2 regions of the Leifsonia sp. GW821-FHT13C05 genome follow, and region 2 is predicted to be linked to the other one. Evidence: predicted binding sites of a transcription regulator. Region 2 holds the regulator's gene; the other holds the start of a gene.
What was found. Region 2 encodes LexA, which represses DNA repair genes until DNA is damaged. Its sites were predicted from a motif close to TCGAACANNTGTTCGA; they were not measured.
Positions count from the first base shown of each region.

Region 1: the regulator LexA is predicted to act here: its motif matches at 8,087-8,102, upstream of uvrA (excinuclease ABC subunit UvrA).

Region 1 covers NZ_JBXAPT010000001.1:440,232-455,094, reverse strand. Annotated here, with positions in the region: gene gap (type I glyceraldehyde-3-phosphate dehydrogenase) at 1-299, opposite strand, end outside; gene AC1ROC_RS02135 (superoxide dismutase) at 403-1,029, opposite strand; gene whiA (DNA-binding protein WhiA) at 1,146-2,126, opposite strand; gene rapZ (RNase adapter RapZ) at 2,185-3,060, opposite strand; gene uvrC (excinuclease ABC subunit UvrC) at 3,097-5,103, opposite strand; gene uvrA (excinuclease ABC subunit UvrA) at 5,113-7,989, opposite strand; gene AC1ROC_RS02110 (hypothetical protein) at 8,169-8,726, opposite strand; gene AC1ROC_RS02105 (DUF58 domain-containing protein) at 8,723-10,174, opposite strand; gene AC1ROC_RS02100 (AAA family ATPase) at 10,171-11,241, opposite strand; gene AC1ROC_RS02095 (hypothetical protein) at 11,238-11,906, opposite strand; gene AC1ROC_RS02090 (DUF4129 domain-containing protein) at 11,903-12,622, opposite strand; gene uvrB (excinuclease ABC subunit UvrB) at 12,693-14,759, opposite strand; gene coaE (dephospho-CoA kinase) at 14,822-14,863, opposite strand, start outside.
Region 2 covers NZ_JBXAPT010000001.1:116,686-131,548, forward strand. Annotated here, with positions in the region: gene recA (recombinase RecA) at 1-211, shown strand, start outside; gene AC1ROC_RS00535 (regulatory protein RecX) at 307-1,230, shown strand; gene miaB (tRNA (N6-isopentenyl adenosine(37)-C2)-methylthiotransferase MiaB) at 1,313-2,923, shown strand; gene miaA (tRNA (adenosine(37)-N6)-dimethylallyltransferase MiaA) at 3,058-3,960, shown strand; gene dapF (diaminopimelate epimerase) at 3,963-4,844, shown strand; gene AC1ROC_RS00555 (class I SAM-dependent methyltransferase) at 4,882-5,496, opposite strand; gene hflX (GTPase HflX) at 5,554-7,089, shown strand; gene AC1ROC_RS00565 (methylenetetrahydrofolate reductase) at 7,382-8,377, shown strand; gene metE (5-methyltetrahydropteroyltriglutamate--homocysteine S-methyltransferase) at 8,374-10,731, shown strand; gene AC1ROC_RS00575 (metallopeptidase family protein) at 10,825-11,175, shown strand; gene lexA (transcriptional repressor LexA) at 11,291-12,010, opposite strand; gene AC1ROC_RS00585 (LysM peptidoglycan-binding domain-containing protein) at 12,246-12,614, shown strand; gene AC1ROC_RS00590 (histidinol-phosphate transaminase) at 12,674-13,777, shown strand; gene hisB (imidazoleglycerol-phosphate dehydratase HisB) at 13,774-14,376, shown strand; gene hisH (imidazole glycerol phosphate synthase subunit HisH) at 14,373-14,863, shown strand, end outside.

The DNA of each region.
Region 1 (14,863 bases), 320 kb from region 2:
CGGCCGGTCGACTCGATGACGATGTCGACGCCCAGCTCGCCCCAGGGGAGGTTGGCGGGGTCGCGCTCTTCGAGGACCTTGATGGCCTTGCCGTTGACGATGATGTTGTCGCCGTCGAGCTCGACCGTGGCGTCCAGACGACCGGTGATCGAGTCGTACTTGAGCAGGTGCGCAAGCGCCTTGTTGTCGGTCAGGTCGTTGACGGCGACGATCTCGAGGTCGCTGCCCTTGGCCAGAGCGGCACGGAAGAAGTTACGACCAATGCGACCGAACCCGTTGATTCCGATCTTTACGGACACAGATGTCTCCAGTTACTTGATGGGCGCCCGACGGGCGCGGTGTTGTGGGTAGGGAGCGGACGGCGGTGTCCCGGGCGGCGAACCATCCGGGACACCGTTCCCGCTATGACAGTAGCAGCAGGCCAGAGGTCTTCTCGCGCGCCCGCGTGAAGCGCTCCTGAACATCGCCCCAGTTGGTGATGTTCCAGAATGCCTTGACGTAATCCGCCTTGACATTCACGTAGTCCAGGTAGAACGCGTGCTCCCACATGTCGAGGAGCAGCAGCGGCACGGTGGCTGCTGCGAGATTGCCCTGGTGGTCGTACAGCTGCTCGATGATGAGCTTCTGGCCGAGCGAATCCCAGGCCAGGATCGACCATCCGGAGCCCTGGATGCCCAGAGCGGACGCCGTGAAGTGCGCGCGGAACTTGTCGAACGACCCGAAGAACTCGTCGATCGCGGCCGCGAGCTCACCGGTCGGCTTGTCGCCGCCGTCCGGCGACAGGTTGTTCCAGAACACCGTGTGGTTCACGTGACCGGCGAGGTTGAACGCCAGGTCTTTCTGGAGCTTGTTGACGTTGCCGAGGTCGTCGGCGTCGCGTGCTTCGGCCAGCTTGGCGATGGCGGTGTTCGCACCGTCGACGTACGCCTTGTGGTGCTTGTCGTGGTGCAGCTCCATGATCCGACCGCTGATGTTCGGCTCAAGCGCCGAATAATCGTATGGAAGGTCTGCGAGCGTGTAGTCAGCCATTACTCATCTCCTCATTTGGTTCCCGGCGCGATCCGTTCACACCGGGCTTCGAGCGACATTTCCAGTCTAGTAACGCCAACCGAGTTGGCCAGGGTTTGCTTCCCCGTCGAACAGACTCAGACTTCGTCGAGGTCGGACGGGAGGTTGGCCTCCGTGCCGGGGATGCCGAGGTCGACGGCCTTTTTGTCCGCCATCGCCAGCAGCCTCCTGATGCGCCCGGCGACCGCGTCCTTGGTCATCGGCGGGTCGGCGTGGTGGCCGAGCTCGTCGAGGCTGGAGTCGCGGAAGTTGAGGCGCAGCTCCCCCGCGTACCGCAGGTGCTCCGGCACGTCGTCGCCGAGGATCTCGAGTGCGCGCTCGACGCGGGCGCAGGCGGCGACGGCGGCCTGGGCGGAGCGGCGCAGGTTGGCGTCGTCGAAGTTCACGAGGCGGTTGGCCGTTGCACGGACCTCGCGGCGCTGACGCAGCTGCTCCCAGTTCTCGACGGTCTTCGCCGCGCCCATGTGCACGAGCATGGCGCTGATGGCGTCGCCGTCGCGGATCACGACGCGGTGCACGCCGCGGACCTCGCGGGCCTTTGCTGCCACGCCGAGGCGGCCGGCGGCACCGACGAGCGCCATCGCGGACTCGTTGCCCGGGCAGGTGATCTCCAGCGCGGCAGAGCGACCGGGGTCGGTGAGGGATCCGCTGGCGAGGAACGCACCGCGCCAGACGGCGGCGAGCTCCTCGCGGGAACCCGTGGTGAGACGGTTCGGGAGGCCGCGGATCGGGCGGCGGCGCGCATCCAGCAGTCCCGTCTGGCGGGCGAGGGTCTCTCCGCCGTCGAGCACGCGGACGAGGTACTGGCTGGTGCGCCGCAGACCGGACGCGGAGATGACGGAGACCTCGCTGCGGACGCCGTACAGCTCCGCGAGGTCTTTACGGACGCGGCGGGCGAGTTCCGGAGTGTCCAGCTCGCTCTCGACCGCGATGCGGCCGCTGATCAGGTGCAGGCCACCCGAGAACCGCAGGATGGTCGCGAGTTCGGCTGCCCGGACGGTGGTCTTGCTGACCTCGACCTTCGTGAGTTCGTCTTTGACGTCGGCGGTGAGAGCCAATCGGGTTCCTTTTCTGTTCGAACGGCCTGTCGTGGGGCCGTGGAGGCTGTGGCCGGCTTCATTCACGGCCGAGGTCGCGGTGTTTTGTGTTCACCGCGAGCCCAGGGATCTCTTTCAACCGGGTAGCGAGCTCTTCCGCAATCGCCACGGACCGGTGTTTTCCCCCCGTGCAGCCTACCGCGATCGTGGCGTGCCGTTTGTTCTCACGCTGGTAACCGTCGAGGATCGGGCGCAGAGCACTGACGTACGCGTCGATGAATTCCGCGGCGCCGCGCTGTTCGAGGACGAAGTCGCGCACGACGGCGTCGAGCCCCGTGAAGGGGCGCAGTTCCGGGTTCCAGAAGGGGTTGGGCAGGAAGCGCGCATCCGTCACCAGGTCGGCGTCGGCCGGCAGGCCGTACTTGAATCCGAAACTCATCAGCGTCACCTGCACACCCGCTGTGTTCTCCGCGGCGAAGGTCTCCGTGATGTTCGTGGCGAGCTGGTGGATGTTCAGGTCGGAGGTGTCGACGATGATGTCGCTCGCCTCGCGGATCTCGCGCAACCGCGTGCGCTCCGCGGTGATGCCGTCGAGGATCGTGCCGTCGCCCTGCAGCGGATGGGGTCTCCGCACCTGCTCGAACCGCCGCACCAGTACCGCGTCCGTCGCTTCGAGGAACAGCACGCGCACCTTGGTGCCCTCGCGCAGGCTCTGGATGAGGTCGCGCAGGTCGACGAAGAAGTTGCGGCCGCGCACATCCACCACCGCGGCGATGCGCGGCAGACCGGACTCAGCCCGATTGGCCAGCTCGATCAGCGGCCGGAGCATCTGCGGGGGAAGGTTGTCGACGACGTACCAGTCGAGGTCTTCGAGCGCGTTGGCGACCGTCGACCTCCCTGCTCCCGACATCCCGGTCACGATCAGCACTTCCTGCTGCTCGGTGTCGGTGCTCATCAGCCTTGTCCTCCGCTCGAAAGGTGTCCCCCAAGCCTAGCGACTGGCGAGTCGTTCATGGATGGCGGACGCCAGGGTCGGTCCGACGCCGCGCACGGCGGCGATCTCGTCCGGAGTCGCCTTCCTGAGCTGCGCCACGGAGCCGAAATGCTTCAGCAGCTCCTTGACCCTGGACGGGCCGAGGCCGGGGATCTCGCCGAGCACCGAGCCGATGTCGCGCTTGCGCTTGGCGCGCTGGTACGTGATGGCGAACCGGTGCGCCTCGTCGCGGATGCGCTGGATGAGGAACAGCGCGTCGCTGTTGCGCGGCAGGATCACCGGGAAGTCGGAGTCCGGCAGCCAGATCTCCTCGAGACGCTTGGCGATGCCGACCAGTTGGATGCCCTGCACGCCGGACTCCTCCAGCGCGCGCCTGGCCGCAGCCACCTGGGGCTGGCCGCCGTCGACGATGAGCAGGTTGGGCGGGTACGCGAACTTCTTGCGCCGCTTTTCCGCCGCCTCCGCGAGCTCGGCGTCGATGTCGATCTCTGGATCGTCGCCGGCGTCGTCGGTCTGAACGCCGGCGGCGCGAGCAGCACCCGTCTGCGCGCCCTCCGCCCCCGGCTCGGCGAACTCCGCCTCCGGGTTCTTCAGGTACGCCAGCCTGCGCGTGATCACCTGGTAGATCGACTCGGTGTCGTCCGTCGACTCCGGGATGCTGAACCGCCGGTACTGGTCCTTCCTCGGCAGCCCGTCCTCGAACACGACCATCGAGGCCACGATGTTGGTGCCGCTGAGGTGCGAGACGTCGTAGCACTCCATCCGGAGGGGAGCATCCGGCATGCCGAGCGCATCCTGGATGTCGTTGAGCGCCTTGGACCTGGCCACGAAGTCGGAGCTGCGCCTCGTCTTGTAGAGCACGAGAGCGTTCTTGGCGTTCATCTCGACGGTCTGGGCGAGCGCCGCCTTGTCTCCGCGCTGCGCCACCCGCAGCTCGACCCGTCCGGTGAGGCGTCCGCGCGGTGCTCCCGGGTCGCCGATCTCGTGGCGGCGGGCCGTGAGCCACTGCTCGAGTTCGATGGCGTCGTCCGGCAGCTCCGGCACGAGGATCTCGCGCGGCGGAGCATCCGATCCCTCGTACGCGTTCTGCACCACGGTCTCGACGAGGTCGCCGAGTTCGACGTCGAGCTCCTTGTCGACCACCCAGCTGCGCACACCCCGGATGCGGCCTCCGCGCACGATGAACTGCTGCACGGCGGCGGCCAACTCGTCGTGCGCGATACCGAACACGTCGGCGTCCACGTTGTCGGGAAGCACGACGGCGCTCTTGCCCATCGCCGCTTCGAGAGCCTGGATCGCGTCACGGTGGCGGGCGGCGGCCTCGTAGTCCTGCGTGCTCGCGGCCTGCTTCATCCGCTCGGTCATCACCCGGATGTACTTGGTGTCGTTGCCCGCCATGAACGAGACGAAGTCCTCGGCCAGCTCGCGATGATCCTCCGGGCTGATCCGCCCGACGCAGGGAGCTGCGCACTTGCCGATATCGCCGAGCAGGCACGGACGCCCGGTGAGCTCCGCCCTGCGGTAGACGCCGTCGGAGCAGCTGCGCATCGGGAACGCCTTGAGCATCAGGTCGACCGTGTCCCTGATCGCCCAGACCTTCGTGTACGGCCCGAAGTACCGCGCGTCCTTCACGCCACGGTTGCGCGTGACCATCACCCGCGGGATGCGGTCCCCCAGTGTCACCGCCAGGTACGGGTACGACTTGTCGTCCCGGAACTGCACGTTGAACGGCGGGTTGAACTCCTTGATCCAGGTGTATTCGAGCTGCAGCGCCTCGAACTCGGTCGCCACGACCGTCCACTCCACCGACGCCGCGGTGGTCACCATGCGCCTGGTGCGCTCGTGCAGGCTGCGGAGCGGCTGGAAGTAGTTGCTCAGCCGCGCCCGCAGGTTCTTGGCCTTGCCGACGTAGAGCACGCGCCTGTTGGCGTCGCGGAACCGGTACACCCCGGGCTGGGTCGGGATCTCACCGGCTTTCGGCCGGTAGCTGACGGTGTCTGCCACGCGCCCGGCCTACGCGGCGCCCCGGGCGCTCTCGCCCTGGAGGATCTCCTTGAGGAAGTATCCGGTGTGGCTGCCCGGCGTTTCCGCCACGCGCTCCGGCGTTCCGGTCGCGATGACTTCTCCGCCGCCTGCTCCGCCCTCCGGCCCCATGTCGATGATCCAGTCCGCGGACTTGATCACGTCGAGGTTGTGCTCGATGACGATCACGGTGTTGCCCTTGTCGAGCAGCCCGTTCAGCACCAGAAGGAGCTTGCGGACGTCTTCGAAGTGCAGACCGGTGGTCGGCTCGTCGAGAACGTACACGCTGCGCCCGTTGGAGCGGCGCTGCAGCTCGGTGGCGAGCTTGACGCGCTGCGCCTCGCCGCCGGAGAGCGTCGTGGCGCTCTGGCCGAGCCTGACGTAGCCGAGACCCACATCCACGAGGGTCTGCAGGAAGCGGTGGATCGCCGAGATCGGCCGGAAGAACTCCGCGGCCTCGCTGATCGGCATGTCGAGCACCTCGGCGATGTTCTTGCCCTTGTAGTGCACGGACAGGGTGTCGCGGTTGTACCGCGCTCCCCCGCACACCTCGCACGCCACGTAGACGTCGGGCAGGAAGTTCATCTCGATCTTGATCGTGCCGTCTCCGGAGCACGCCTCGCAGCGCCCGCCCTTGACGTTGAAGCTGAACCGGCCGGGCAGGTAGCCGCGCGACTTCGCCTCCATCGTCTCGGAGAACAGCGTGCGGATGCGGTCGAAGACGCCGGTGTACGTCGCCGGGTTGGAGCGCGGCGTGCGTCCGATCGGCGCCTGGTCGACGTGCACGACCTTGTCGAGGTTCTCAAGCCCGGTGACGGCCTTGTGCTTGCCCGGCAGCTTGCGTGCGCCGTTGAGCTTGTTGGCCAGCACCCGATACAGGATGTCGTTGACCAGCGACGACTTGCCGGACCCGCTCACGCCCGTGACGGCGACGAACGTGCCGAGCGGGAAGTCGACCGTGACCTTCTTGAGGTTGTTGGCCTCGGCGCCGACCACGGAGATCATGCGCTTCTTGTCGATCTTGCGACGCTTGGCCGGGATCTCGATCTCCTTGCGGCCGGAGAGGTAGTCGCCGGTGAGCGAATCCCTGTTCTCCAGCAGCTCGTCGTACGAGCCCGAGTGCACGACGTGACCGCCGTTGACGCCGGCGCCCGGTCCGATGTCGACCACCCAGTCGGCGGTGCGGATGGTGTCTTCGTCGTGCTCGACCACGATCAGCGTGTTCCCCAGGTCGCGCAGTGCGACGAGGGTGTCGATCAGACGGCGGTTGTCGCGCTGGTGCAGGCCGATGCTCGGCTCGTCGAGCACATAGAGCACGCCGGTGAGCCCAGAGCCGATCTGCGTCGCCAACCGGATGCGCTGGGCCTCGCCACCCGACAGAGTGGCGGCTGCGCGCGACAGGTCGAGGTAGTTGAGCCCGACCTGGATGAGGAAGTCGAGACGCAGCTTGATCTCGCGCAGCACCTGGGCGGCGATCTTCTCCTCGCGCTCGGTGAGGTGCAGCTTGTCCATGAACACCCGGGCATCGCTCAAGCTCAGCTCGGACGCGTCGGCGATGCTCGCGCCGTGCACGAGGACGGCGAGGACTTCGGGCTTCAGCCGCTTGCCGCCGCACACGGAGCACGGCACCTCGCGGAGGTACTCCGCCCAGCGCGCACGCTGCGTGTCGGTCTCGGCCTGCAGGTATTGGCGCTCGATGTACGGCACGACGCCCTCGAAGCCCGAGGTGTAGCTCATCTCACGGCCGTAGCGGTTCTTCCACTTGACCTTGACCTCGAAGTTGTCGCCGCGCATGACCGCGTTGCGCACCTCGTCCGGGAGCTTCTTCCACGGCGTCTTCAGCGAGAACTTGAGGTCGCGGGCCAGCCCGTCGAGCAGCTTCTCGTAGTACTGGAACAGCCCCTTGCCCTGCGTGGTCCACGGCACGATGACGCCGTCGGCGATGCTGAGGTCTTCGTCGCCGAGCAGCAGGTCTTCATCCACCGCCATGCGCGTGCCGAGGCCGGAGCACTCCGGGCAGGCGCCGAACGGCGCGTTGAACGAGAAGGTTCGCGGCTCGATCTCGGTGAGCTGGATGGGGTGGTTGTTGGGACAGGACAGCTTCTCGCTGAAGGTGCGCCACGCATCCGGGCCCTCTCCGTCGACGAAGTTGACCTGGACCAGCCCGTCGGTGAGCCGCAGCGCGGTCTCCAGGGAGTCGGTGAGGCGGCTCAGGATGTCCGGCCCGGCGACCAGACGGTCGACGACCACCGAGATGTCGTGCTTGTACTGCTTCTTGAGCGTCGGCGGCTCGCTGAGCTGGATCTGCTGGCCGTCGACGATGGCGCGCGAGTATCCGGATGCCGCGAGCTCCTTGAAGAGGTCGACGAACTCGCCCTTCTTCTGCGAGACGACGGGGCTGACCACCTGGTAGCGCCTGCCCGCTTCGAGCTCCATCAGCTGGTCCGCGATCTGCTGCACGGTCTGGCGCTGGATGGGCTCGCCGCAGACGGGGCAGTGCGGGACGCCGATGCGCGCCCAGAGCAGACGCATGTAGTCGTAGATCTCGGTGATCGTTCCGACCGTGGACCGCGGGTTGCGGTTGGTGGACTTCTGGTCGATCGACACGGCGGGGCTCAGGCCCTCGATGAAGTCGACATCCGGTCGGTCGACCTGCCCGAGGAACTGCCTGGCGTACGCCGACAGCGACTCGACGTATCGGCGCTGCCCCTCGGCGAAGATCGTGTCGAAGGCGAGCGACGACTTGCCGGAACCGGACAGCCCGGTGAAGACCACGAGCGAGTCCCTCGGGATCTCGAGGTCGACGTTGTGCAGGTTGTGCACCCGCGCTCCTCGCACGCTGAGGTGTGAACCCGTCACCTTGCCCATAACCACCCGATCAATTTCAGTCACTCGATCAATTCTCCGCTACTCGTCGCCCCAGGTCGGCTGTGTTCGCCCAGCGCAGATCGCACGCCGGCACAGATCGAAGATATGTTCGATTGTACCGGTTCATCGACAGGCCTGTCACCGCTCGCCGCCGAGTCTATGCCGGACCACCGACATTGCTACCGGGGATCGTCCTGCTGCCCCGCCGGACGGTGCGGACGGCGCAGCAACAGAGGCACCGCGACGAGGAAGAGCGCCACGACCGCGACTCCGGTGAGCACCGCCGGCCACACCGTCGCACCGCCCCCGGCACTCGTCGTGAGCGCGAGCAGCCCGACTGCGGCGAGCTGCACGGGCACCTGGACGATCACGAACCGCAGCAGCGACGACAGCAGCACGGCGGGCTGCAGCCGGGCGAGCGGCGGCACCACGAGCATCCACGATGCCGTCAGGTGCAGAGCGTGCGCCCCGGCGATCAGCGCATACACCCGCCACTCGCCGACGGACTGCGGATGCAGCAGCACGGTGAACGCGAGCGCCCCGATGAGGAACCACGCCGTCAGCCAGCGCGGAACGGCGACGGCCGCCGCGGTGAGGGCGAGCGACACGGCCAGCCAGAATCCGGAGTCTGCCACGGTCAGGCAGAGCGCGAGGGCGATCGCGCCGAACAGGGCACGAACGCTCCACCCGGGAACGGTGGCGCCGAGCACGGGTTCTGTGGCGTTTGCGCCGCTCACCGGGACCTCCTCGGCCTGCTCAGCTCGCGGAGGCGCGCATCCCGTGTGCCGGATTCGGCTCCGTTGTCGTCGCTGTCCTGCCAGGCGAGCACGTCGATGCCCGCCGCCGCCAGCCGGCGGAAACGTAGGGCGCGCTCGACCTCGACGACTTTCAGCGCCAGCCGCTCCCTCGGGGGAAGGTCGCGCGTGAGCCTGGCGGGCAGCACGTCCACGGCGATCACCCGGTGCCCGGCGGCCCGCCAGACGAGCGCGAGGCGCAGCGGCTGCTCATCGAGGAACGTCGACATCACATAGACGAGGGCGCCGGGGGCGAGGATCGGCGCGCGCACCCGCTCGGTGGCCGCGCCGCGCGGGCCGGTGAGCTCGACGGCGCGCGACACCCGGTGCAGGTGCCTGGCGCCCGCCCGGGGAGGGATGGCGCGGGCAGGGTCCGCCAGGTCGTCGAAGCCGACCCTGTCCCCCGCCGCGACGTACGCTCCGGCCAGCGAGACGACCGCCTCCCGCGCGAGATCCTGCGACGAGACGCCGGGCAGTGGATGCATGGCCGCCCAGTCCGCGACCCTCCCGGTGAGATCGTCCCTGCTGTCGATCACGAACTGGACGGCGGCGTCGGAGGTGGCCATCGTGCGGCGGACGAACAGCTCACCGGCGCTCTGCGCCCGCCGGGCGGTCGCCTTCCAGTCGATGCGGCGCAGCCTGTCCCCCGGCTGGAACCGGTCGACATCCCGGAACTCGCCCCCGTCTCCCGGCCGCGCGGACGGGTGCGGCCCGGTCAGCCCGATCAGCCGGGCGGGAAGCGGCAGGCTCCGCACCGGCACGATCCGCGGACGCACCACCCGGTCGAGCGCGGGCGCCGCCGCGGTGTCGCCGACGAACGACGCGTCTGCGCCGATGACGCGGGCGGTCAGCCGCAGCAGCCGCTGCGGTCCGGAGTGTACGACGACGATGTCGGCCGGGATGCGTGTAGCCGCGCGCGGGGTGAGGACCGTGTCCAGCGGCGCCCGGTTCGGGAGCGCGATGCGGACCCCGACGGCGTCGATGCCGGTGGGGGCGTTGGAGGTGGGGGTGGTGACGGAGCCGATGGCGCGGACGATGGCGCCTTGGGTGGTGCGGGTGGGCGCGGTGGTCTCGGTCGTGGGGATCGACGGGCTGGTGGAGGAAGCAGGAGCCGCTGGGGAGCGGCCAGTGGACCCGTCGCGTGCGGGCTCGACGGACGCCGAGAACGCGAGCGGGATGCGGTCGCCGGGGCGACGGTCCCAGCCGTAGGCCGCCGCGATGAGCAACGGGACACCGACCAGGGCCAGCTCGACCCTGCTCGCGATGAAACCGGCGCCGAGGCAGACGAGCGCGACGACCAGCGCGGCGACGACGGCCGGGCTGAGGTCCCACGGGGTGGATGCGGTGGTCGCCGGGGCTTGCGGTGGGCGGCCCGGCTCCTCGGCGGTCACCCGGGGAGCCCCGCATCCGGGACAGTCGCGCGGGCCGCATCCCGTGCTGCTCCGACCGACGGAGGACCGGGCACCGAGTTGACCACCTCGGTGACCACCTGGGAGGCCTGCACGCCGCTCGTCCAGGCCTGGACGGTGAGCGAGAGGCGGTGCGCGAGGACGGGGACCGCGACGGCTTTGACGTCGTCGGGGATCACGAAATCGCGTCCGGCCATCACGGCGCGAGCGCGCGCGACGAGCAGCAGCCCCTGCGAACCGCGCGGCGACGCGCCCACCTCCACCGACCGGTGACGGCGCGTGGCCGCGGCGAGGGCGACGCAGTATGCCGCGATGTCCTCGTCGACGTCGACCAGCTCGACGCCGTCCTGCATGGCACGGAGGGTGGCGGCGTCGATCACCGGCTCGACCGTCGCGACCTCCTTGCGCCTGCTCACCCGCGCGAGCAGCACGCGGCTCTCGCCCTGCGCATCCGGGTAGCCGACGCTCAGCCGCACCATGAACCGGTCGAGCTGCGCCTCCGGCAACGCGTACGTGCCCTCGAACTCGATGGGGTTGGAGGTGGCGACCACATGGAAGGGCTCCGGCAGCGGGAAGCTCTGGCCCTCGACGGTGACCTGACCTTCGGCCATCGCCTCCAGCAGCGCGGACTGGGTCTTCGGCGAGGTGCGGTTGATCTCGTCGGCGAGGAACAGGCCGGTGAAGATCGGCCCCGGGCGGAAGACGAACTCGGCCGACGCAGGTGCATAGACGAATGAGCCGGTGATGTCGGCGGGGAGCAGGTCGGGGGTGCACTGCAGGCGCCGGAAGTCGAGACCGATGGCCGACGCGATACTGCGCGCGGCGAGCGTTTTGCCGAGGCCGGGGACGTCTTCGAACAGCACGTGACCGCCGGCGAGGATGGTCGCCAGCGCCAGTTCGAGCGCCGGGCGCATCCCGACGACGACGCTGCCGACACGGTCGAGGATGTCGCCGCTCAGCCGGGCGATCTCGGCGACGGGGAGCGCAGCGGGACGTGCGGCGGGGAGGTCGCGGGAGGCGGCGGGCAGGTCGGGGGTGGCGGCGGTCATGGGTGCGGCTCCTGGGGCGGGGTGGGGGCGGTGGATGCGGTGGATGCTGCGTGTGGCTCGGCTCTGCCGACCCTGTGGTGGTCGTGGCCGTCGCTGTCGCTGTCGGGGTCGACGGGGCCGATGAGTGTTTCGGCGAGGCGGGCGAGGGAGGTGACGATCGCCTCGAAGGTGGCGGGTTTCGGGGACTCGGCGGTGCCGCGGCGGAGGAGGCGGACCGTGTCGGGGCCGAGGAGGCGGGCGATCTCGGGGGCGTCTGCGGGGTTGTCGAGGTCGAGGCCGTGGAGTTCGAGGGTGCTGGCCGTGACGGAGCGGAGGCGGCGGACAGCCTCGGGCGCGACTCCCCCGCCGCGGGTGTGCAGCGCCCAGCCGAGCTGGGACACGTCGCGGCGGGCGCCGTCGCGCGGGAGCACGGGGTCGGGAAGCCAGTCGACTCCTGCCTGCTCTCCAAGAACCGTCGCGCAGGCACCGGCGGCGAGGATGATCGCAGCCAGACCGATGGAGTGCTCGGGGTCGAGGCCGAAGAACCAGGCGACGAAGCCAGCGACTGCCGCGAGCAGGATGCACCCGGCGATGCGCCAGCGGAAACCGGCAGAGAACAGGAGACGCCTGCTCGGGGCGCGCGCGGGCGCGAGGTGCTCGGCGGCGGCGCGCTCGTCCCCGGTCACCGCGGGCCTCCTGCCGCGCTGCGGGGCGCCATGGTCCAGGACGCGCGGAGCGCATCCACTGCGGAGCGGGCGCGGGCGACCTCGTCGGCCGTGACCGGTGCCGCGCTGAAACGCGCGAGCAGGTAGAGGTCGAGGAGCGTGGTCGCGGCAGCCCGGTCGGTGGCAACGCGGACGACCACGCGGGTGGTGAACTCGCCGGGGGTCTCGGCGGGGAGTCTGCGCATCCCGGAGTCGGTGGCCGCCTCTTCGAGTCCGAGCCAGGCGCGTTCGATGGCGTCTCGGGGTTCGCGCGGTTCGGTCAGGCGGTCGTAGGCCAGGTCGAGGCCGCGGCGGACCTGGACGGGTTCCGGGGTGGGCACATCCTCGGGTGCCGCGTCGCCGAGGGCGTCGGGGAGGAGCGGCAATGCATCCCGTTCCGGGAGGGTGAGACGGCGACGGACCGCTCGCCAGATGAGGGCTGCGACGATGACGAGCACGATCACGGCGGCGGCGACCACGAACCAGGAGATGTCGAACCGGGTGACGTGCTGCAGCTCGCGCGGAGCCGGAGACCCGGAGGCGGTGGGGCCGGTGAGGTTCTGCGGGAGCGGGGGCTGGGATTCCGCGGGAGGGATCCAGCGCATCCCGGAGAATACCGGGGCGCCCTGCACGGCCAGCGCGACCACGGCGATGAGGGCGAGCGCCGAGCAGGCGAGCAGCATCCGATGACGCTTCATCGCCCCGCCGTCGTCATCGCGCTCACCCTGCCACCGTATACCGGTCGCCCGATGGACAGGCGAGGCCCGCTCAGCCCAGGTGGCCGGCCTTCTCCATCTGGCGGAGGTCGCGCTTGAGGTCGCCGAGTTCGTCGCGGAGGCGCGCGGCCAGCTCGAACTTCAGTTCTCCGGCGGCGGCGAGCATCTGGCCGTTGAGGTCGGCGATGAGAGCCTCGAGCTCGTTCGCGCCCTGCGCGGCGATGCCGCCCTTGCGGAGGTTGGGCGTCGGGCTCTTCTTCTTCGCCTCGCGGCCGGCCAGCATCGCTGCCGTGTCTGCGCCCTCGCGAGCGAGCACGTCGGTGATGTCGGCGATGCGCTTGCGCAGCGGCTGCGGGTCGATGCCGTTGACCCTGTTGTACTCGACCTGCCGCTCGCGGCGGCGCGTGGTCTCCTCGATGGCGTTCTTCATCGAGTCGGTCAGCACGTCCGCGTACATGTGGACCTGGCCGGAGACGTTGCGCGCCGCGCGGCCGATGGTCTGGATGAGCGAGGTCGACGACCGCAGGAAGCCTTCCTTGTCCGCATCCAGGATCGCCACGAGAGACACCTCGGGCAGGTCGAGACCCTCACGCAGCAGGTTGATGCCGACGAGCACGTCGTAGACGCCCGCGCGCAGCTCGGTGAGGAGCTCGACCCGGCGGAGGGTGTCGACGTCGGAGTGCAGGTAGCGGACCTTCACGCCCGCCTCGGCGAGGAAGTCGGTGAGCTCCTCCGCCATCTTCTTGGTCAGCGTGGTGACCAGGACGCGCTCGTCGCGCTCGACCCGCAGCCGGATCTCTTCGAGCAGGTCGTCGATCTGGCCCTTGGTGGGCTTCACGACGATCTCCGGGTCGACCAGGCCGGTCGGGCGGATGATCTGCTCGACGACGCCGTCGGCGATGCCCATCTCGTAGCGGCCGGGCGTGGCGGACAGGTAGACCGTCTGGCCGACGCGGTCTTTGAACTCGTTCCACTTGAGCGGGCGGTTGTCGAGCGCGCTCGGCAGGCGGAACCCGTGCTCGACCAGCGTGCGCTTGCGCGAGGAGTCGCCCTCGTACATCGCGCCGATCTGCGGCACCGTGACGTGCGACTCGTCGATGACGACGAGGAAGTCGTCTGGGAAGTAGTCGAGCAGACAGTTCGGCGCCTCGCCCGGCTGACGGCCGTCGATGTGGCGCGAGTAGTTCTCGATGCCGGAGCAGAAGCCGATCTGCTCCATCATCTCGATGTCGAACTGGGTGCGCATCCTGAGTCGCTGCGCTTCGAGCAGCTTGCCCTCGCGCTCCAGCTCGACCAGCCGGTCGTGCAGCTCGGTCTGGATGGTGCCGATGGCGCGCTGCATCGTGGCGGGGCTGGCCGCGTAGTGCGTCGCGGGGAAGATCGAGATCGCGTCGACCTTGGAGATGATCTCGCCGGTGAGCGGGTGCAGTGTGTAGATGGCCTCGATCTCGTCGCCGAAGAGCTCGATGCGCACCGCGTTCTCCTCGTAGACCGGGATGATCTCGATGGTGTCGCCGCGCACGCGGAACTTGCCACGCGAGAAGTCGATGTCGTTGCGCTCGTACTGCATGCCGACGAAACGACGGATGAGCTTGTCACGGCCGACGTTCTCCCCCACCTGCAGGGCCACCATCGCCTCGAGGTATTCCTCCGCGGCGCCGAGGCCGTAGATGCAGGACACGGTGGAGACCACGACCACATCGCGACGGCTGAGCAGCGAGTTGGTGGTGGAGTGCCGCAGCCGCTCGACCTCCGCGTTGATCGAGGAGTCTTTCTCGATGAAGGTGTCCGTCTGCGGGACGTACGCCTCCGGCTGGTAGTAGTCGTAGTAGGAGACGAAGTATTCGACCGCGTTGTTGGGCATGAGCTCGCGGAACTCGTTGGCCAGCTGGGCGGCGAGGGTCTTGTTGTGGGCGAGCACGAGCGTCGGACGCTGCACCTGCTCGATCAGCCAGGCCGTGGTGGCCGACTTGCCTGTTCCCGTCGCGCCGAGCAGCACGACGTCGGTCTCGCCGGCGTTGATGCGACCGGCGAGTTCGGCGATGGCCTGCGGCTGGTCACCGCTCGGCTGGTATTCGCTGACGACCTCGAAGGGACGGACGGCGCGCGTGGGTTGCATATGTCCAGTCTAGGAAGGACCGCCGACATTCCTGGCGGTGTGCGCTCTGAGCGGAACGGCTGTCAGCCGCGCAGCCTGTCCCACAGCGCGTCGGTCTGCGCGAG
Region 2 (14,863 bases):
CGGCGCCTGGTACACCTACGAGGGCGACCAGCTCGGCCAGGGCAAGGAGAACTCGCGCAACTTCCTCATCAACAACCCCGACATCGCGCTCGACATCGAGAACAAGATCAAGATCAAGCTCGGTATCGTCGCCGACCCGAACGCGGTCGCCGAGGCGCCCGACAACGTCGGGTCCATCGAGGCGAAGCTGCAGGCGAAGAAGGGCGCGTAGCGTCTGCCGTGTGGCACCCGGCAGCCGATGGCTTACTGGGTGCCGCACGATTCGATCGAGGCGAGAAGCACGGCGAGAAGAACGAGGAGTGACCCGTGGTGGTGCGATTTCCCTCCGAGTCCGAGTCGGGCGCGGGTCGTGAGCCCGCGGGCGACGGCACGGCCGGTGACGGTGCTGCTGCTCGCGGCGCGGCCGCTGAGGACCGTGCTGCGGAGCAGCTGGCCCCGGTGACCTACCTGCCGCGGTCTCGCGGCGCCGACCATCCTTCCCGGCTGGGCAGAGGCGCGCACACGAACGCGGCGGAGAGCGATTCGCCTCGTCCGGTCGTCGCCTTTCCGTCCACGGGGCCGGCGGCTGTGGACACTGAGCGCGCGGCGGCCGATCGCAAGCGCACGACGGGTCTGTGGTCGAAGGCGTTCCTGGAAGACTCCGCCGACGATGCTGATGGGTCGCGCGGTGCAGACGCGTCGGACTCCGGCGATGAGCCGGAGCGTGGCGGGGCAGCGCGCGACACGGAGAGCGTCGCCGAGAAGCAGGTCAAGCGCGCATCCAACGTGTCGATCCACCAGCTCGCCCGGCGCGGCATGTCGCGGTGGGAGCTCGAGCAGGTGCTCGCCAAGCGCGAGATCGACCCGGCCGTCGCCCAGGCCGAGCTCGACCGGCTCGAGAGCGTCGGCCTGCTCGACGACGCCGCGCTGGCCGTCACGCTCGTCTACACCCAGCACAACCGCAAGGGTCTTGGTCGGTCGGCCATCGCCCAGGAACTGAACAGGCGGCACATCGCGCCGGAGCTCATCGAGGAAGCCCTCGCCGAGATCGCCGACGACGACGAGCTGGAACGCGCCACCGAACTGGCCATGAAGCGTGTCGGGCAGCTGTCCACCTACGACGACGAGACGGCGAAGCGCAGGCTCCACGGTTTCCTCGCGCGCAAGGGCTACAGCTCCGCCATCGTGCGCCAGGCGATGGATGCGGCACTCGCCACCCGGGGCCGTCGCGGCGGGGTGCGGTTCCAGTAGTGTGCCCCGAGTCGACGTGCGCCGTCCGGCGTCGTTCGCGCGGTTCGGTTCTTCAGCGCGTCGAACGTAAACTTGTCGCACTATGAGCATCACCGAAGAGCGAAGCACCATCGCGCCGTCGGACGCGGCCGTCCGCCCGGACGGTCGGGCGCGCACCTACGAGGTCCGAACGTTCGGCTGCCAGATGAACGTGCACGACTCCGAGCGGCTGAGCGGGTCGCTCGAAGCGGCGGGCTACATCGCCGCAGACGGTGAAGAGGCCGACATCGTCGTCATCAACACCTGCGCGGTCCGCGAGAACGCCGACAACAAGCTCTACGGCAACCTCGGGCACCTCGCCGCCGTGAAGAAGCGGCACGACGGCATGCAGATCGCCGTCGGCGGCTGCCTCGCCCAGAAAGACAAGAACGTCATCCTCGAGAAGGCACCGTGGGTCGACGTGGTCTTCGGCACGCACAACATGGGCTCGCTTCCCAGCCTTCTGGAGCGGGCGCGGCACAACGACGCCGCCGAGATCGAGATCCTCGAGTCGCTCGAGACCTTCCCGTCCACCCTGCCGACCAAGCGCGACTCCAGCTACAGCGGCTGGGTGTCCATCTCGGTCGGGTGCAACAACACCTGCACGTTCTGCATCGTGCCATCGCTGCGCGGCAAGGAGAAGGACCGTCGCCCCGGCGACATCCTCGCCGAGATCCAGGCGCTCGTCGACGACGGCGCCATCGAGGTCACCCTGCTCGGGCAGAACGTCAACTCCTACGGCGTCGAGTTCGGCGACCGTCAGGCGTTCTCCAAGCTGCTGCGCGCCGCCGGCGAGATCGACGGGCTGGAACGCATCCGGTTCACCAGCCCGCATCCCGCGGCGTTCACGGACGACGTGATCGACGCGATGGCGGAGACGCCGTCGGTGATGCCTCAGCTGCACATGCCGCTCCAGTCCGGGTCCGACCGCATCCTCAAGGCGATGCGCCGCTCGTACCGTTCCGAGAAGTTCCTCGGCATCCTCGACCGCGTCCGCGCGAAACTGCCGGATGCGGCGATCAGCACCGACATCATCGTCGGCTTCCCCGGCGAGACCGAGGAAGACTTCGTCGAGACGATGCGCGTCGTCGAGGCGGCACGTTTTGCCTCCGCGTTCACGTTCCAGTACTCGATCCGTCCCGGCACCCCCGCGGCGACGATGGCCGACCAGGTTCCCAAGGCGGTCGTGCAAGATCGGTACGAGCGGCTGACCGCGCTGCAGGAGCGGATCTCGCTCGAAGAGAACCAGAAGGTGATCGGCCGTCAGGTCGAGCTGCTCGTCGCCAACGGCGAGGGCCGCAAAGACGCCGACACCCACCGCCTCAGCGGGCGCGCCCACGACAGCCGCCTCGTGCACTTCGAGGTCCCCGCCGGCTCGCCGGTCCCGCGGCCCGGCGACGTGGTCACGGTGACGGTCACCCAGGCGGCGCCCTTCTATCTGATCGCCGACGCGGCCGACGGAGCACCCCTCGCCATCCGGCGCACCAGGGCCGGCGACGCGTGGGACAGGGCGGAAGCGGAGTCCTGCGCGGTCCCGACGCACGCCGACGGCGTCGCCTCCGGCGGAAAGGGCCGCGTCTCGCTCGGCCTCCCCACCCTCCGCGTCGGCGAGCCGCTCACCTCGCCCGGCGTCGGCACGATGCCCATCTACGACCCGACGGACGGCCTGCGCTGACCGCGCCCGCCGCGGAGCCGCCGGTGCCGTCCGCCGACGGCGTGGCGACGCCTTCGCTGACCGCGGCCGCCGTGTCCGCGCCCGCACCGAACACCGCACCGACGTCGAGCGCCTCACCTTCCGCAACCACTCCCATCGTCGCCATCGTGGGGCCGACCGGCACAGGCAAGACCGACCTCTCGCTCGCGCTGGCGGAGCGGCTGCTGGCCGACGGGCGCGGGGCGGAGATCGTCAACGCTGACGCCATGCAGCTCTACCGGGGCATGGACATCGGCACCGCGAAGATCGGGCAGGGGGAGTGGCGGGGCATCCCGCACCACCTGTTCGACGTGCTCGACGTCACCGACGAGGCCACCGTCGCCCGCTACCAGCCGGAAGCGCGCGCGACCATCACCGGCATCCTGGATCGCGGCAACGTGCCCATCCTCGTCGGCGGGTCCGGGCTGTACGTGTCGAGCGTCATCTACGACTTCCGGTTCCCCGGCACCGACCCCGAGTTGCGCGCGCAGCTCGAAGCCGAGCTCGTCGCCCACGGGCCCGGGATGCTGTACCGCCGCCTGCTCGACGCCGACCCCGCCGCTGCGGCGAACATCGGTCCGAGCAACGGGCGGAGGCTGGTGCGCGCTCTGGAGGTCGTCGCGCTCACCGGCGAGCCCGTCAGCGCCTCCCTGCCCGAAGAGCCCGTGCCGTGGCGGCCGTCGACGATCATCGGGCTCGCCGCCCCGCGCGACCAACTCACCGCGCGACTGGATGCGCGCGTCGAGCGGATGTGGGAGGCAGGGCTCCTCGACGAGGTGGAGGCCCTCATCCCGTTCGGGCTGGAACGCGGCGTCACCGCGAGTCGCGCCATCGGGTACGCCCAGGCGCTCGCGGAACTGCGCGGCGAACTCACCCGCGCCGAGGCCATCGCCCAGACGCAGCAGCTCACCCGGCGGTATGCGCGGCGGCAGGTCAGCTGGTTCAAGCGGTACCCGCGCATCCACTGGCTGGACTACGACGACGAGAATCTGACCGCCGCGGCGCTCGGTAGGCTGTGAGCATGGCGACAACCCTCCACTTCACCAAAGGTCAGGGCACGGGAAACGACTTCGTGCTGTTCTCCGACCCGGACGGCCAGGTGGACCTCACCCCCACGCAGATCGCCGAGATCTGCGACAGGCACTTCGGGATCGGCGCGGACGGGATCATCCGCGCCGTGCGGTCGAAGCACCTGCCGGAGGGCGCGGAAGCGCTGGCGGAGGACGACGGCGCCGAGTGGTTCATGGACTACTACAACGCCGACGGGTCGCCAGCGGAGATGTGTGGCAACGGCATCCGGGTGTACGTGCGCTACCTGATCGCCTCCGGGCTCGTCGAACTCGCCGACGGAGACACGCTTGCGATCGGCACCCGCTCCGGCGTGCGCGATGTGCAGCGCAACCTCACCGGGTTCCAGGTGGATCTCGGCCGCTGGGCGCTCGACGGCGGAGAGCCGCTGGTGCGGGCGAAAGAGCTTCCGGTGGCGCGGCCGGGGCTCGGGATCGACGTGGGCAACCCGCACGTCGTGGTCGCCGTGGCCGACGAATCCGAGCTGGAAGCCGCCGACCTCAGCTACATCCCGCACATCGAGCCGGAGCCCGTCGACGGCGCGAACGTGGAGTTCGTCGTGCCGCACGAGCCGCTCGTGGTCGACGGCGTCGGACGCATCCGGATGCGCGTGCACGAGCGCGGGAGCGGCGAGACGCTGTCCTGCGGCACCGGTGCGGCTGCTGCGGCGCTGGCCGTGCGCTACTGGGCCGGCCAGGGTGCGCCCAACCAGTGGCGCGTGGATGTTCCCGGCGGCACAGTGGGTGTGCGCATGTTCGCGACGGAGGACGGCGAGCACGTCGCCCTCTCCGGTCCGGCCGAACTCGTCTACACCGGCACGCTCGACCTCGCCTGACCCGCACTCAGAGCCGGAGGGGTCGCGGCGCGGCGCGTCAGTCGGCGGAACGGCGGGCGCGGAGGACGCGGTAGCCCTTGGAGGTGGCCGCGCGGGTGGTGGTCAGGTCGGGGAAGGTGGCCTGCATCCAGCGGTGCAGCGAGTCGGAGCCGAGGTTGCGCTGCACGACGAGCCACGCATCCGAGCCGGGCTCGAGACGCGGAAGCCAGCGCTCCAGCAGGTTGTGCAGCTCGTTCTTGCCCACCCGGATGGGTGGATTCGACCAGATCGTCGTAAAAAATACATCATCGGGAACATCATCCGGCGTGGATGTGTTTACATTGGTGAGTCCGAGCTTCTGCGCGTTCCTGCGCACCACGTCCAACGCTCGGGTATTGACATCGACGGCCCAGACGGTCGCGTGAGGGGATTCGAGAGCAAGTGTGAGAGCCACAGGCCCCCAGCCGCATCCGAGGTCTAACAGCTGACCGCCGGGCGGCGCGGAGGGGACATGGTCGAGGAGCACTCGCGTACCCGTGTCAACGCGCTCGGGGCTGAAGATTCCGTTCGCCGTCGTCAACTCGTAGGTCTGTCCAGCGAGACGGACCGTGATCGGGCGGAGCTTCAGTTCACTCTCGGGCGCCGGGGAAAAGTAGTGATCTCCGCTGGCCATAAGAGGACCGTACAGGACGCTAACAAACTAGGGTTAACCCAGATGCAGGATTTTCAGATGAATGAACATGTGAGCACGGATCAGGTCACGGACGACACGCGCGACGACGACGTCGTCGCCCGCGTCCTCGCCAGTGCGGAGAGCCGTGCAGGAATGACGCTGTTCGGCGGCGGCGCGCAGGCGCTGCAGACCGAGCACACCGACGATGCCGGGCACGACGGCGACCAGTTCGACCGCGAGGAGCGCGCAGCGCTGCGCCGCGTCGCCGGGCTGTCCACCGAGCTCGAAGACGTCACAGAGGTCGAATACCGGCAGCTGCGGCTCGAGAACGTCGTCCTCATCGGCGTGTACTCGCAGGGCACGTTGCAGGATGCGGAGAACTCGATCAGGGAGATGGCCGCCCTGGCGGAGACCGCGGGCGCCGTGGTGCTCGACGGTCTGCTGCAGCGGAGGCCGCATCCCGACCCCAGCACCTACCTCGGCAAGGGCAAGGCGCAGGAACTCGCCGGGATCGTCGCTGCGCTCGGCGCAGACACGGTCATCGCGGACACCGAGCTGGCCCCGAGCCAGCGGCGCGCGCTCGAAGACGTGGTGAAGGTGAAGGTGATCGACCGCACGGCCGTGATCCTCGACATCTTCAGCCAGCACGCCAAGAGCCGGGAGGGCAAGGCGCAGGTCGAGCTCGCACAGCTCGAATACCTGCTGCCGCGTCTGCGCGGCTGGGGTGAGTCGATGTCCCGCCAGGCCGGTGGCCAGGTGGGCGGCGCAGGCGCCGGTATGGGGTCGCGTGGTCCTGGTGAGACGAAGATCGAGCTGGACCGTCGCCGCATCCACACCAGGATGGCCAAGCTGCGCAAGCAGATCGCCGGGTTCAAGCCGGCGCGCGAGGCGAAGCGGGCGAACCGCAACCGCAACTCGGTGCCGTCGGTGGCCATCGCCGGATACACCAACGCGGGCAAGTCGAGCCTGCTCAACCGCATCACCAAGGCGGGCGTGCTCGTCGAGAACGCGCTGTTCGCGACACTGGATGCGACCGTGCGCAAGTCGGTGACCGCCGACGGCCGCCTGTACACGCTGGCCGACACCGTCGGCTTCGTGCGCAACCTGCCGCACCAGCTGGTCGAGGCGTTCCGCTCCACGCTGGAAGAGGTGGCGGAGTCCGACGTGATCGTCCACGTGGTGGACGGCTCGCATCCAGACCCCGCCAGTCAGCTGGCGACGGTGCGGGATGTGATCGGCGAGGTGGGAGCGCGCGAGCTGCCGGAGATCGTGGTCTTCAACAAGTCCGACCTGGTCTCGCCGGACGACAGGCTGGTGCTGGGCGGACTCGAGCCGGGCGCGATCTTCGCCTCGGCGCGCACGGGTGAGGGGATCGACGAGATCCTCGCCGCCATCGCGCGCCTGCTGCCCGATCGCTCCGTCGAGGTCGACCTGGTCGTCCCGTACGACCGCGGCGACCTCATCTCGGCGCTGCACGAGCGCGGGCGCGTCATCTCCACGGACTACGTGGAAGACGGCACCAGGGTCAAGGCCAAGGTGATGCCCGAATACCTGTCGGTGTTCGAGGCGTTCGCCGTGGAGCAGACCGCCTGACGTCGGGACGCATCACGAAGCCGGGACAGGGTCATCCTGTCCCGGCTTCTGTGTTTCCGGAGCCCTCGATCGTCACACGATGACACAGAACGGCGACACCGGGACCAAAGGGTTGTAGATTGCCATTCAACCGCAGCGGGCACCCGCTCGGTGGTGCGACAGCCGAGCCCGGCACCCGCCCGCGAACCACCTCACCGACCGGCTTCCGCCGGGCGGCGGGGTCCCACCTTGACCGAGGCGGGCGCGGCCCCGGGCGGGGTTCAGCGTCACACCACCGACACCAGAGGACGCCATGAGCTGTACGGACGCGCGGTTCTCCTTCGAGCTGTACCCGCCGCGGAATGCGCGCGCCGCCGAGGCGCTGCCCGCGACGATCCAGAAGCTCGCGGCCGCGCATCCGGACTTCATCTCCGTCACGTACGGCGCGAACGGGTCGTCCCGGTCGTCGTCGCTCGACGTGCTGCGCTACATCCTCGACCACACCGACGTGAGCCCGATGGCGCACCTCACCTGCGTCGGCTCGTCGCACGCGGAGGCGGCCCAGCTCATCCGGGAGTTCCTGGATGCGGGCATCCGGCGGTTCCTCGCGGTGCGCGGCGACCCGCCCGCCGACCTGGCGCCGGGGGAGACCGGCCTCGGCGACCTGCACAGCTCCGCTGAGCTGGTGCAGCTCATCCACCGGGTGCAGGCGGAGCGCGTGCCGTACGGCGAGCTGCCCGTGCCCGGCCTGCCGGCGAGCACCGTGCTGTCGCACCGCGAGCACGTGCAGATCGCGGTCGCGGCGTTCCCGAACGGCCACCCGACGTCGCACGGCGTCAGCCAGGACATCGACACCCTCCTCGCCAAGCAGGCGGCGGGCGCGAACCTCGGCATCACCCAGCTGTTCTTCCACCCGGAGGACTACCTCGGCTTCGCGCAGAAGGCCCGGGATGCCGGAGTGCTCTTCCCGATCCTGCCCGGCATCATGCCGGTCACCAGTCCGGCCAGGCTCACGCGGATGCTCGAGCTGAGCGGGGAGGACCTGCCGAGCGAGCTCGCGATCCAGCTGGAGGTCGAGCCGACGGAGGAGGGGCAGCGGGAGATCGGGATCGCCTGGGCGACCGACTTCGCGCAGAAGCTGCTCGACGGGGGCGCTCCGGGCATCCACCTGTACACGTTCAACCAGCACGAGGCGGTGCTGTCGGTGCTGGAGCGGGTGGGGCTGCTCGGGGCCGCCGCGCCTGTGCAGCAGACCACGACGACCACCACGACCACCGACGCCAGCACCACCGAAAGGGAACCAGCATGACCGACACCACTCCCCGCATCCCGTTCCCCACGGGGACGATCATCGGCTACCCGCGCATCGGGCGCCGCCGCGAGCTCAAGAAGGCCGTCGAGAGCTTCTGGGCGGGAACGATCACCGCCGACGAACTCGAAGCCACGGCCGCAGACCTCCGCGCCGCCACCAGGGACCGGCTCGCCGCGCTCGGCCTCGGCCTCGATGACGCATCCATTCCGGAGAGCTTCAGCTACTACGACCAGGTGCTCGACGCCGCGGTCACCGTCGGCGCCATCCCGTCCCGGTTCGCCGCGCTCGCGGACGCCGACGGGTCCGTCGACCTCGCCGGATACTTCACGATCGCCCGCGGAGAGGGCGAGAACGCGCCGCTGGAGATGACCAAGTGGTTCGACTCCAACTACCACTACCTCGTGCCGGAGATCGGGCCGGAGACCGAGTTCCGGCTCGCGTCCGACCGCATCGTGCGCGAGTTCGAGGAGGCGAAGGCCGCGGGCTTCGTCACGCGTCCGGCGATCGTCGGGCCGGTGACCTTCCTGCTGCTCAGCAAGGCGAGCGACGAGGCGCCTGAGGGCTTCCGTCCGCTGTCGCGCCTCGGCGACCTGCTGCCGGTCTACGCCGAGCTGCTGTCGCGCCTCGCCGCTGCCGGTGCACCGTGGGTGCAGCTCGACGAGCCCGCGCTCGTGAGCGAGTCCATCGACGAGCCGCGGGATGCGGTGCTCGCCGCCCTGGCGACTGCGTACGACACGCTCGGCGCGGTGCCGGGCCGTCCCGCCCTGTTCGTGGCAGCGCCGTACGGCAGCCTCGACGACGCGCTCCCGGTGCTCGCCACCTCCCCGGTCGAGGCGATCTCGCTCGACCTGGTGCGCGGGGCCGTTCCGCGCGGGCTCGACGCTGCGACCGCATCCGGGCTGTCGGCCAAGACCGTCGTCGGCGGGGTGGTCGACGGGCACAACATCTGGCGCGGAGACCTGGAAGCCGCGTTCGGCACCCTCACCGAGCTGCTGTCGCTGAGCCCGGACGTCGCCGTCTCGACCTCCACCTCGCTGCAGCACGTTCCGCACGACGTGGACGACGAGCCGGAGCTGTCCGACCAGCTGAAGAGCTGGCTCGCCTTCGCCGACCAGAAGGTCGCGCAGGTCGCCACGCTGGCGCGCGGGCTGGTGGACGGCCACGAGGCCATCCGGGAGGAGCTGAGCGCCGCCTCCGCCGCCCTGGCGGACCGAGCGTCGGCGCCGGGCGTGCGCGTGCCGGCCGTGCGCGAGCGCGAGGAGGCGCTGACGGAGGCCGACTTCGCCCGCGGAGAGTACGCCGACCGGCTGGCCGCCCAGGATGCCGCCCTCGGGTTGCCGTTCCTGCCGACGACCACCATCGGGTCGTTCCCGCAGACGGGCGACATCCGCCGCTCGCGTGCGCAGTTCGCCAAGGGACTCATCACCGAGGCCGAATACCTGGGCAGGATGCGCGACGAGATCAAGCGCGTCGTCGACCTGCAGGAGGAGATCGGCATCGACGTCATCGTGCACGGCGAGCCCGAGCGCAACGACATGGTGCAGTACTTCGCCGAGAACCTGGACGGGTTCGCGGTGACGCAGAACGGCTGGGTGCAGTCGTACGGCTCGCGCTGTACGCGCCCCTCCATCCTCTGGGGCGACGTGTCGCGGCCGAAGCCGATCACGGTGGAGTGGTCGACGTACACGCAGAGCCTCACGCCCAAGCCGGTCAAGGGCATGCTGACCGGGCCGGTGACGATCCTCGCCTGGTCGTTCGTGCGCGACGACCAGCCGCTCGGCGAGACGGCGCGGCAGGTGGCGCTGGCGCTCCGCGACGAGATCTCCGACCTGGAGGCCGCGGGCATCCGGGTGGTGCAGGTGGACGAGCCTGCCCTGCGCGAACTGCTGCCGCTGAAGAAGTCCGACCACGCCTCCTACCTGGACTGGTCGGTCGGATCGTTCCGGCTCGCGACCTCCGGCGTGCGCGACGAGACGCAGATCCACACGCACCTCTGCTACTCGGAGTTCGGCGTGGTCATCGACGCGATCCGCAACCTGGATGCGGACGTCACCAGCATCGAGGCGGCCCGGTCGCGCATGGAGGTCGTGCACGACATCCAGAGCTCCGGGTTCGAGCACGGCATCGGCCCGGGGGTGTACGACATCCACTCGCCGCGCGTGCCGTCGGTGGCCGAGGTGACCGAGCTGCTGGAGACGGCGCTCGGGGCGATCCCCGGGCGGCAGCTGTGGGTGAACCCGGACTGCGGGCTGAAGACGCGCGGCTACGACGAGACCGTTGCGTCGCTGCGCAACATCATCGAGGCGACGCGTGCCGTGCGCGCCTCCGCCTCGGCGCCGACTCCCGTGTAGCACGTTCGCTTCTGAGCCCGGGGTTTTCGCCGCAGTCTGTTCGTCTGCGGCGAAAAACCCGGGCTCTGTCGCGTGCGGGGCGAGGATGGGGGAATGGTGGAGATTGGCGCTGACGCGTTCGAGGCACTGGTGGGAGAGGTCTTCGATGCGCTTCCGGCCGACATGGTCGAGCCGCTGGAGAACGTCGCGATCCTGATCGAGGACCAGCCTCCCGGCGCGAGGCCGCGCCTTTACGGGCTGTACAGCGGGCATCCACTGACCAGGCGCGGCGTGTACGGTTTCGGCGAGTTGCCCGACCGGATCACCCTGTACCGCAACAATCTCGCCGCGAGCGTGTCGACCATGGATGCGCTGCGCGCCCGGGTGCGGATCACCCTCGTCCACGAGATCGGCCACTACTTCGGCCTCGACGACGCCCGCCTCCAGGAACTCGGCTGGGCCTGACCGCGCGCCCCGCTCGTCCCGCCTCGCCTCGCAAAAACAATCGAGTCCGAAGTTATTCACGCGCCACGCCGGTGGCGAGGGTGAACAACTTCGGACTCGATTGTTTGGGGGTGGGTCAGACGGCGCGGAGGACGGCGACGACTTTGCCGAGGACTTCGGCGTAGTCGCCCAGGATGGGTTCGAAGTTGGAGTTGCGGGGGAGCAGCCAGGTGTGGCCGTCGCGCTGGCGGAAGACCTTGACCGTTGCCTCGTCGTCGAGCATGGCCGCGACGATGTCGCCGTTCTCCGCCGTCTTCTGGGTGCGGACGACCACCCAGTCGCCGTCGCAGATGGCCGCGTCGATCATCGACTCCCCGACGACCTTCAGCATGAAGAGCTCGCCGTTGCCGACCAGCTGGCGGGGGAGAGGGAAGACCTCTTCCACCTGCTGCTCGGCGGTGATCGGGACACCGGCGGCGATGCGGCCGACCAGAGGCACCATCGCGGCGTCGCCCACGGGCGTCTGGTTCTCGTAGTCGACGGACTCGGACGAGTTGGAGGGCAGGTCGATCAGGATCTCGAGCGCGCGCGGCCGGTTGGGGTCGCGGCGCAGGTATCCGCTCAATTCGAGCTGGTTGAGCTGGTGCGTGACGCTCGACAGGGAGGAGAGGCCGACGGCGTCTCCGATCTCGCGCATGCTCGGCGGATAGCCGCGCTGGCTCACCGAGCGCTGGATGACGTCGAGGATGGCCAGCTGCTTGTCGCTCAGGTTCTTACGTCTGCGCGTGCCTCCGCGCTCGCGTGCTCCCTGGTTGTCGTTCGCCACGGTCGTCCCTTTCGTGACCCGTCTGCGCATCCGGCCGGCCCGAATGTCGGTGGTGCCTGGTTGAGTGAAGTCCAGACAATCGAAACTGTATCCACGATGCAGGGCTAAAACAAACATGTGTTCGAGCGTGTCTCGAAATCGCCCGGATGTTTTCGCCACTGAATCACAGTTGTGGTTTCGAACATTCGAAGATATATTCGGAACACAGCTTCGCATCCGGCCTGCCGGCCAAGCACCGGGTGCGGAATCTTAGGAGGTCAACAGCATGAGCACAGCAACGGTCACGATGTCGTCGTCGCAGTTCCAGACGCCCGCCGGCGCTCGCACGCGCCTGCGTCTCACGCGCCGTGGGCGCGCGGTCCTCACCACGCTCGCCTCCGTCCCGCTCATCGTCGGGGCCCTGGTCTTCGCCCTCAACGGCGGGGGAGCCCTCGCCTCCGGCGACCAGGCCCACGTGCGCTTCCAGTACGTCACGGTCGAGTCGGGCCAGTCCCTGTGGAGCATCGCCGAGAAGGTCGCGCCGAGTGCCGACCCCCGCGACGTGATCGCCAGCATCGTCTCCCTGAACCAGCTCGACACCGCGGTGGTTTCGCCCGGGCAGCAGCTCGCGATCCCGTCCCAGTACGCGAAGTAGGGGCAGCGGCGCTGTGCAGCCCGGCGTCACACGGCTCGCGGCGTGACTAGCATTGATGGGTGACCTCTCTTTCCGATCTGCCGATTCGTGATGACCTGCGGGGGAAGACCCCGTACGGAGCGCCCCAGAAGGTCGTTCCCGTGGCGTTGAACGTGAACGAGAACACGCATCCGGTGCCGGCAGACGTCGCCGCCGACATCGTCGCCCGCATCTCCGCCGCGATCGGGAGCGTCAACCGCTACCCCGACCGGGAGTTCACCGAGCTGCGCGAGAGCTTCGCGCGGTACCTCGGGCACGGGCTCACCGCCGAGAACATCTGGGCGGCGAACGGGTCCAACGAGGTGCTGCAGCACATCCTGCAGGCGTTCGGTGGACCGGGCCGCACCCTGCTCGGGTTCTCCCCGACGTACTCCATGTACCCGCTCCTCGCATCCGGAACAGGCACCGGCTGGATCGCCGCCGCCCGCGACGACGAGTTCGAGCTCTCCGCCGAAACCGCGGCCGAGCAGATCCGGCGGGAAGACCCGGACATCGTGATCCTGTGCTCGCCGAACAATCCGACCGGCACGCCGCTGTCTCTCGCGACGATCGAGGCCGCATACGACGCCGCGCGCGGCATCGTGATCGTGGACGAGGCGTACGCCGAGTTCATGCCCGACGGCGAACAGACGGCGCTGAGCCTGCTGCCGGGGCGTCCGCGGCTGCTGATCTCGCGCACCATGAGCAAGGCGTTCGCGTTCGCCGGTGCGCGCGTCGGGTACCTCGCCGCCGATCCTGCCGTGGTGGATGCACTCCGCCTCGTTCGCCTGCCGTACCACCTCTCCGCGCTGACCCAGGCCGCCGCCGTCGCGGCGCTCGCCCACTCCGCCGAGATGCTGGCGATGGTCGGCGAGATCCGCACCCAGCGCGACCGGCTCGTCACCGAGCTCGCCCGGCTCGGCTACCAGCCGCACCGCAGCGGCAGCAACTTCGTGCTGTTCGGCGGCGTCGCCGACCCGCACGCGACGTTCGAAGCGCTGCTCGAACGCGGGGTGCTCATCCGGGATGTCGGCATCCCGAACCACCTGCGCGTTACAGCAGGCACCGAGGAGGAGACCACCGCTTTCCTCGACGCTCTCGCGGCGCTCCGGCGTCCGGGCGCCCCGGTAAACTCGCTGTCATGACGAATCGCATCGCCACCCTGCAGCGGGAGACCAGCGAGTCCAGCATCGAGCTGAGCATCGACCTCGACGGCACGGGCGCTACGGACATCGAGACGTCCGTGCCGTTCTACGACCACCTGCTGACGGCGTTCGCGAAGCACTCGCTCACCGACCTCCGGGTCCGCGCGAGCGGTGACACCGACATCGACGTGCACCACACCGTCGAAGACATCGGCATCGTCCTCGGTCAGGCCATCAAGCAGGCGCTCGGCGACAAGCGCGGCATCTCCCGGTACGGCGACGCCCTCGTCCCGCTCGATGAGGCGCTGGTGCAGGCGGTCGTCGACATCTCCGGACGGCCGTACCTCGTGCACACCGGCGAGCCCGCCGGGTTCGAGTTCCACCTCATCGGCGGTCACTTCACCGGGTCGATGGTGCGCCACGTCTTCGAGGCCATCTCGTTCAACGCCGCCATCACCACGCACATCACCGTCGTCGGAGGCCGCGACCCGCACCACATCGCGGAGGCCGAGTTCAAGGCGTTCGCCCGCGCGTTCCGCCAGGCCAAGGCGCTCGACCCGCTGATCACCGGCATCCCCTCCACCAAGGGGGCGCTGTGACGAAACCCGATGTCGTCGTCTTCGACTACGGGACGGGCAACGTCCACTCGGCCGTCAAGGCGCTCGAAGAGGCCGGTGCGAACGTCGAGCTGACGGGCAATCGCAAGCGCGCCCAGGAGGCGGACGGGCTGCTCGTCCCCGGTGTCGGTGCGTTCGCCGCCGTCATCGACGCGCTACGCGCATCCCACGGCGACGAGGTCGTCGACAAGCGCCTCGCCGGCGGACGGCCGGTCCTCGGCATCTGCGTCGGCATGCAGGTGCTGTTCGAGCACGGCGTCGAGCACGGTCTCGAAACCGAGGGGCTCGGCGAATGGCCTGGCACCGTCGACCTGCTGAAGGCCGACGTGGTGCCGCACATGGGCTGGAACACGGTCGACGCTCCGGAGAACTCCGCGCTGTTCGACGGGCTGCACGACGAACGGTTCTACTTTGTCCACTCATACGCCGCGCAGGACTGGACCCTGGATGTGGTCCCGCCGTTCCCGAA